2 regions of the Methylobacterium sp. Leaf85 genome follow, and region 2 is predicted to be linked to the other one. Evidence: predicted binding sites of a transcription regulator. Region 2 holds the regulator's gene; the other holds the start of a gene.
The links. The regulator LexA, encoded in region 2, represses DNA repair genes until DNA is damaged. The targets are predictions, from matches to a motif close to TGTTCNNNNTGTGTTCNG.
Positions count from the first base shown of each region.

Region 1 (4,093 bases), on a different contig from region 2:
GGTGAGCTTCGCCTCGCCGTCCTTGCCCACCAGCACGACGCGGAAATCCCCCGCGCCGATTCCGAACCGATGACGGATGCGGTCCGCCTCGGCACCGGTCCCGATCGCTTCCACAAGAACGAGGTCGCGCTCGGCGTAATCCGCCCGTCTCGCCCGCGCCTCGCGCCTTTGCGCCTCGATGCGCGGATCTCCGCCTTCCGGGGCCACGATGACGAGCACCCGTGACTTCCAGCGATGGGCGGCGAGGGGGTCGTCGGCCGAAGCCGGCGCTGCGAAGCCGGACATCGCGGCGATGGCGGCGAGGGGGAGCATGCGGGTCATCGAGACGGTCCTATCGGGACGGAGCAGGAATACTTGCGCATCAACGCCGCTCGGCGCAGGCGGTGCCTCGGCCTCATTGCTGGAACACCGGCGCCCGATCGGCCTTGTCGAGAAGTCCCCTGAGACTGGAACGCCCGTCCAGAAGATCCTTCACCCCAACCGGAGCGTCAGATCATGGTCGCTATGAACCGCAGCATCGTCCTCGCCTCCCGCCCGCACGGAGAGCCGACGGCCGCGCATTTCCGGCTCGAGGAGAACCGCACCCCGACGCCGGGGGAGGGGGAAGTGCTGCTGCGCAACCGCATCCTCTCCCTCGATCCCTACATGCGCGGGCGGATGAGCGCGGCGAAATCCTATGCCGAGCCCGTCGCCATCGGCGCGCCCATGGTCGGGGCCACCGTGTCGGAGGTCGCGGCCTCGCGGCATCCGGATTTCCATGAGGGCGACGTGGTCACCGGCTTCGGGGGCTGGCAGGACTTTGCCATCTCAAATGGCCGTGGCCTGCGCAAGCTCGATCCCGAGGCCGCGCCGGTGAGCACGGCGCTTGGCGTCCTCGGAATGCCGGGCATGACCGCCTATACCGGCCTCCTCACCATCGGCCAGCCGAAGGCGGGGGAGACCGTGGTGGTCGCCGCCGCCGCCGGGCCGGTGGGCTCCCTCGTCGGCCAGATCGCCAAGCTGAAGGGCGCGCGCGCCGTCGGCATCGCGGGCGGCCCTGAGAAATGCGCCTACCTCACCGACGTACTCGGCTTCGACGCGGCCGTCGATCACCGCACCGACGACCTCCCCGGCGCGCTCGCTGCCGCCTGTCCCGGCGGGATCGACGTGTATTTCGAGAATGTCGGCGGTGCGGTGTTCGACGCCGTGCTGCCGCTCCTCAACGACTTCGCCCGCATCCCCGTTTGCGGCCTCGTCTCGGGCTACAATCTCACCGAATTGCCGCCGGGACCGGACCGCAGCCCCGTCGTCATGCGCGCCATCCTGACCAAGCGCCTGACCCTGCGCGGCTTCATCGTGTGGGATTTCGCCGACCAGGAAGAGGAGTTCCTGAGCGAGGTCGGAACATGGCTGCGGGACGGGCGGATCAAGCATCGGGAAGACATCGTCGACGGGTTGGAGGCGGCGCCGGAGGCCTTCATCGGGCTGCTGAAGGGGCGGAATTTCGGCAAGATGCTGGTGCGGATCGCGTGACGGCCAGGCGCGCGATCCTTGCGCGCCAAAACGAACAAAGATAGAACATCGACCTGTGATCGGTGGGGACAAATTCGCCCTCCCGATTGCGGGCCGCCTGTCCGAAGTTCATGAAGGGCGAACGGGACGGACGGCGTGTGAGGCCCTTTCCGTCAGTGAGATCGATCGAGAGGAGAGCGGCATGGCCGGCAGCGTCAACAAGGTGATTTTGGTGGGCAATCTCGGGCGCGACCCCGAGACCCGGCGCCTCGCCTCCGGCGATCCCGTGGTCAACCTGCGCATCGCCACGTCCGAATCCTGGAAGGATAAGGCGTCGGGCGAGCGCAAGGAAAAGACCGAGTGGCATGCGGTGGTGATCTACAACGAGAACCTCGCCCGCGTGGCCGAGCAGTACCTGCGCAAGGGCTCGAAGGTCTATATCGAGGGCCAGCTCCAGACCCGGAAATGGGCGGACCAGTCCGGCGTGGAGAAATACACCACCGAGGTGGTTCTTCAGCGCTTCCGCGGTGAACTCACGCTCCTCGACGGTCGCAGCGGCGGCGGCGGAGAGATGGGCGCCGACGACGAGGGCGGCGGCCAGATCAGCCGCGGCGGCGATTACGGCGGCGGCCGTGGCGGAGACCGGGGCGGCGATCGCGGCGGCGAATACGGCGGCGGCCGTTCCTCGGGCGGCGAGCGTCGGCCCGCGGCGGCTTCGTCGAAGCCCAATTACGACCTCGACGACGATATCCCGTTCTAGGGATCTGCCGTTCCCGTCGTCGGCATCCGACAGATGGGACGCATTGTGTATCGGCGTCCACCAAGTCCGCTCACGGCTACGATAGTCACATATCTCGCGGACAGCGCGGGGCCCCTCTCCTGGAAGGAGAGGGGGTGCCGTCGCGCCTCACATCGTCTCCTCATAAACAGGGGGTCGAGCAGATGGGTGACTCCAGCAGCCGCTCACGGAGCGGACGGACGGGCTCCCCGATAGACAACAAGCATCAGGCGTCGGGTTGCGACGGCGCGAGCCGCGCCATCGCCGATGCGACCTCCAGCAGGGTCTCCCCGGTCAGGTCCGGCGGCTCAAGTGCTGGTGAGTACGGCACACCCCGAGCGACGTAGCCGGTCATGAGGCCGGCCATCCTGGCGCCGTGGAGGTCCCAGGGGTGGGTTGCGATCATCGCCATGTCGCCCGGAGCGAGGACGGCGGCCCGCGCGGCGTGGTGGTAGACCTCGGCGCGCGGCTTCGACAGCTTCACCTCCTCCACGGACAGAACCCGCTCCACGAGATCTTCCATGCCTGCCGCGCTGAGCAGTCCCTTCGTGGTCGCGGCCGCGCCGTTGCTCAGGGCGAAGACCCTGACGCCGGAATCGGCGAGAAGCTGGAACGCCGCCTTGGCGTCATCGTGCGGCGGAAGGGCCTTCATCATGCCGAGCACCGCATTCCTGTCCTCCAGCGAGGCGGAGAGGCCGTGCTTGGCGAGCACCTCGTTTAGGCACCCCGACAGGACGGACTGGAACGGCGCGAAGGTGTCGGTGGCCGCAAGGGCGAACATGTCCCGCAGGCCGGCGGTATAGAGGAAATCCAGGGCGAGGGGCGGCAAGCCCATCGCCACCAGGGCGGGCCGCATGGGCTCCATGCTGAACACGGTGCCGATGATGTCGAAGGCCACGGCCTTCGGGCGAGTGAGCATGACTTTGCCCCTGTCGATGGATGCGGCGGGATCGATGGCGTCGGGTAACCGGCCCAGCGGTCTGTGAGTTCACACGAACCGTGCCTTCGTGCTTCCATGGGCTCGATCGAGCAGGGGGGCGAATCGATGCGCGTCATGGTTCTGGTCAAGGCGACCACGGACAGCGAGGCGGGGATCATGCCCTCCCTCGATCTCCTCACCGCCATGGGCGAGTTCAACATGGAACTCGCCAAGGCGGGCATCCTCCTCGCCGGCGAGGGCCTGCACCCGTCCGCCAGGGGCAAGCGGGTCGCCTTCGACGGCGCCTCCCGCACCGTCAGTGACGGTCCCTTCGCCTCGACCGGGGAGCTGGTCGCCGGCTTCTGGCTCTGGCAGGTGAAGGACATGGCGGAAGCGCTCGACTGGGTGAAGCGCTGTCCCAACCCGATGCCCGGCCCGAGCGAGATCGAGATCCGGCCGCTCTACGAGATGTCCGATTTCGCGGGCGCCGCGGCGGGGTGAGGGGAACGGCGCTCTTACGCCGCCTTTCAGGCCGCCTCGAGACGCGGCGAGAGAGGCCCCGGAGCGGGTTCCGCCGAGGCTCGACCCGCCCGGGAAAGAGGCTGGAAGCCGACAGGCCCGCATTCGCCGGGATCGGTATCGCAAGCGCTTGCGACGCATGGGGTTTGTCGATGTCGTCGCGATGCGTGGCGGTGGCGCAGCGGCACCGGATGGCGTATGACGGACGTCCGAGCCAGGACGTGACGCGGCCGGCCTTTTCGAGGCCACGCGGAACGACCCGCCCCCACTTTCCATAGCGCCCGTCGCTCCACGCGGACCCGGCCCGCCGGGACCGTCACAGGCAGAGATCGAAGACCTTGGCAGAGAAAGACGATACCGGCGCCGGCGCGACGCCGCCCGCCTCG
Region 1 covers NZ_LMME01000012.1:382,858-386,950, forward strand. Annotated here, with positions in the region: gene ASF08_RS10545 (DUF4174 domain-containing protein) at 1-321, opposite strand, end outside; gene ASF08_RS10550 (NADP-dependent oxidoreductase) at 496-1,512, shown strand; gene ssb (single-stranded DNA-binding protein) at 1,694-2,251, shown strand; gene ASF08_RS10560 (HAD family hydrolase) at 2,496-3,188, opposite strand; gene ASF08_RS10565 (YciI family protein) at 3,315-3,689, shown strand; gene gyrA (DNA gyrase subunit A) at 4,046-4,093, shown strand, end outside.
Region 1: a site for LexA is predicted at 1,543-1,560, ahead of ssb (single-stranded DNA-binding protein). Genes of this name have one in related genera too.

Region 2 (4,093 bases):
GGTGGCATACCAAATACCAACTGTCAAACGGTTTTGCATGATCTTGCCGGTTTGGTCGGGCTTCAGCGAATGCGCGGCACTGAAACGAACGAGACGATGGCGAGTGCGGCATCGACGCGGCTCCAACGACCGAATGCATGTCCTCCGGATTGCTAGGACAAGAGATGCCACTATTCTTGTGTTGAAGGATTTCTTTGCCCCGAAGCGTTCCTTGTATTTTGAACGCGGGTTTGGCATGCTTCACACCAAGTGTGCTCGACCCTGTGTGCGAGTTGAAATCATTCTAGGTGTCGAAAATGGTTAAGACGGATACGTTTCAAGTAAAGCCCATCGTTGCGACTTCGAGCTTGCGTGCATTGGCCTACGACGCGCTCAAGGAAGCAATCACGAATATGAACATCTATAATCAGCGCGAGGAGGTGAGGCTCGACGAGAGGAAGCTGTCTCTCAACCTGGGAGTGAGCCGCACCCCGGTGCGCGAAGCGCTGACGGTACTCGAGCAGGAAGGTTTCGTACGGTTCGAGGCCCGGCGCGGCGTCTTCGTGATCAAGAAGTCGAAGAAGGAGATCGTCAGCATGATCCAGGCCTGGTCGGCCCTGGAGAGCATGGCCGCTCGCCTCGCCTGCGAGCGAGCCACAGACGAGCAGTTACACTGCCTGCGCGAGCATTTCCCGGAATTTTACGAGGGTCGTCCGTCGGATCATCTCGACGAGTATTCGGAAGCCAATATCCGCTTCCACCAGAAGATCATTTCGCTGGGCCAGTGCGACGTCATCAAGGATATCACCAGCAATCTGCTCATGCACGTTCGCGGCATCCGCAACACGGCCATGCGCCAGGGCGACCGTGCCGCCAACTCGATCAAGGAACACGTGGCGATCATCAAGGCGCTGGAGGCGCGCGACGCGGAACTTGCCGAACGCCTGGTGCGCGAGCACGGCCTCGGCCTGGCCAACCATGTCGAGAAGTACGGCGACTATCTCGACTGAACGGCATCGTCGCCGGTTTCCGGTCGCTGCGACCGCCAATGTCGGCGAACGAGACGAGACAGCCGGCTTCGGTCGGATCGAAGCGTCTGTATCGGCTCGCCGATCCGTCACAGTGATCGAAACGAATCCCCGATTCTGCGGCGAAGCCAGCGACCGGTAGCACCGTCGCTATTGAACGACCACGCCGAGGCGATCGGCCCTCGGGGTGGGATGTCGTCGGGATGGAGCCGACTTGCGAGGCGCGAACCGCCAGCCGGGCTCCGGCGCCGGGATGCCGGCGAATGTCCGCCCAGGAACAAACTCTACCACCGCGTTAACGGAACCCTTGCAGAACACTTCCAGAACGTCTACCGTGTTCGTGTTTTGTTTCAGCGGCGTTAGTCGCGGCCATTGGCTTCAGTGGAAGAGTGATCTGTATGTTGACGCGTAAGCAGCTGGATCTTCTCCAATTCATTCAGCAACGGATGCAGGGGAGTGGTGTCCCGCCCTCGTTCGACGAGATGAAGGACGCGCTCGATCTCAAGTCGAAATCGGGCATCCACCGGCTGATCACGGCCCTTGAAGAGCGCGGGTTCCTGCGGCGCCTGCCGAATAGGGCCAGGGCGATCGAGGTGATCCGGATGCCCGAAAGCCTGACCGGCGCCCCCGCGCCGAAGCCGGCTCCCGCCGGCGAAGTCCGCCGCTTTACGCCCAGCGTCGTCGAAGGCGGACGGTCCAAGGCGACGCCATCCATGCGCCCGCCGACGACCCAGGCTCAGGACGAGAGCGGACGGGCCATCACCATCCCGGTCATGGGTCGGATCGCGGCCGGTACGCCGATCTCGGCGATCCAGAACCAAAGTCACTCGGTCACGTTGTCTCCCGACTTCCTGTCGGGGGGCGAGCATTATGCCCTCGAGGTGCGCGGCGATTCGATGATCGAAGCGGGTATTCTCGATGGCGATCTGGTGGTGATCAAGAAGCAGGACACCGCGAATACGGGGGACATCATCGTGGCCCTCATCGACGATGAGGAAGCCACCCTGAAACGCCTGCGTCGTCGCGGTTCCTCCATCGCCCTGGAGGCCGCCAACCCCGCCTATGAGACGAGGGTGCTGGGTCCCGACCGTGTACAGATCCAGGGTCGCCTGGTCAGCCTCGTCCGCCGCTACTGAGGCCGGTCCGAGGGTGTGTCCGGCAATGGATCGCCTTCGTCGATCTCGGGATCCTGTAGTTTCGCGGTCTCGGCCGGTGTCGAGTGCACAGGCGAGGCCTCGGCCATGACCCGCCGCCACGGAGGCCGGACGTTCGGCGAGCGTGCCGATGTCGCGACAGGACCGTCCGGCCCGAAGCGAACTGCTGTCGCCCCCCGCTCCGCCAGGAACGCCCGATCGACGATGAGGCCGACGCGGCATCCTTTGGGAGCGTCGCGGCGGGCTATGATGATGCTTGCCCTCTCACAATCCTCGGTAAAGGCTCGCTTGTCCTTGACGAGCGCCACGATGCGCCGTGTCTCCGTCCCTGCGGTGCAGCCGACCGCATCGCAACGGCCTTTCGTGGAGACGGATACGGCACCGGCCTTCCGAGAATCGCCGTCCGCCTTGAGCCATTGTTCGAGGACGAAGGCGGGCGGGTTTCCGAGGATTGCGAGCCGGCCGTCTGGGTCGCGCAGGGCCGCGCCCCCACCCTCCCGGTCGATATAGAGGTCGTAGCGAGGTGGCGTGGCGGCGAGCGCGATGCCGAGGGCGGCCGGAGCGAGGCCGATCCAGCGCAGCCCCGACACGGGGAGCGTCAGCAGGAGCAGGGCGAGGGCCAGCAGGCAGAGGGCCGTGCTGCCATAGGCCGGCACGACGAGGGTGGCGTGGCCAAACCCGCTGATCCACCCGGAGATCGTGAGCATCCCCCGTACCGCGAGCCCCATCGCCCACCAGACCGGCTGATCGAGGGCAAAGGGATAGGCGAGGATTCCGAGCACCGCCGCCGGCATCACCGCCAGAGATACGAGGGGCAAGGTCAGCGCGTTGCCGACGATGCCGAACGGCTGGACGGTCTGGAAATGATAGGTCGCGAACGGCGCCGTCGCGATCTGGGCGACCATGGTCGTCGCCAAGGTGCCGAGGACCGCGACGGTGAGGAACCGCCATGCGCGGGCCAAGAGACTGGCGCCTTCGCGTGGCGGCATCCAACGATTGAGCGTGCCCGCGCAGGCGATGAGGCCGGCCACCGCGCCGAAGGACATTTGGAAGCTCGGGCCGAGTAGCCCGTCGGGCTCGCGCGCGAGGGCGATCAGCGCGGCCAGGGCGAGGTTGCGCATGCTGAGCGCGGGACGATCTACGAGGATCGCGCCCAGCATCACGAGGGTCATGATGAGCGATCGCTCGGCGGCGATGTCCCAGCCCGAGAAGACGCAATAGGCGGTGACGCCGACCATGGCGAAACCGGCGGCGATCTTCTTGATCGGCCAGATGAGGGCGAGGCCCGGGACGAGGGCGAGGAGCGCGCGAACGAGCCAGAACACCACTCCGGCGGCGAGTACCATGTGGAGCCCGGAAATCGAGACCACGTGGTAGATCCCCGCCGCGCGCAGGACATCGTTGGTCTCGGCATTGATGAGGCCGCGCTTGCCCGTCACCAGGGCCGCGGCCACCGCGCCGGCCTGCCCGCCATTGGCATCGGTGATCCGCCGGGTCAGCGCGTTGCGCGCATCGTCCACGGCAGCGGCGAGCGAGACCTGCCAGGGCAAGGGTCTCGGCGGAGGCTTCACCTCGATCTTGCCCACGAGAGAGCCGACGGCGCCGATCCCGCGAAAGTAGGCATCGCGCGCGAAATCGTATCCGCCGGGCCGGGCCGCCTCGGGCGGGGGCAGGAGCCGCGCCGTCGCCGAGATGTAATCGCCGGGCTTCAGGGTGAGCGCCTTTTTGTAGGACACGCGAACCCGCGTCGGCCGGCGATCCGGCGTCAGGGTGCCGAAACTCTCCACGAGGACGATGAGCCGCGCACCGACCTCCCGCTCGTCGAGGGCTTCCACAAGGCCTGTGAGCGGCGCGATGGTCGTCCGGGCCAGGACGGGCGCCGCCACGATCCGCAGGCGCAACACAGCGGCCGAGAAGCCGAGGAAGGACGCG
Region 2 covers NZ_LMME01000032.1:226,533-230,625, reverse strand. Annotated here, with positions in the region: gene ASF08_RS18940 (GntR family transcriptional regulator) at 297-989, shown strand; gene lexA (transcriptional repressor LexA) at 1,406-2,143, shown strand; gene ASF08_RS18930 (ComEC/Rec2 family competence protein) at 2,137-4,093, opposite strand, start outside.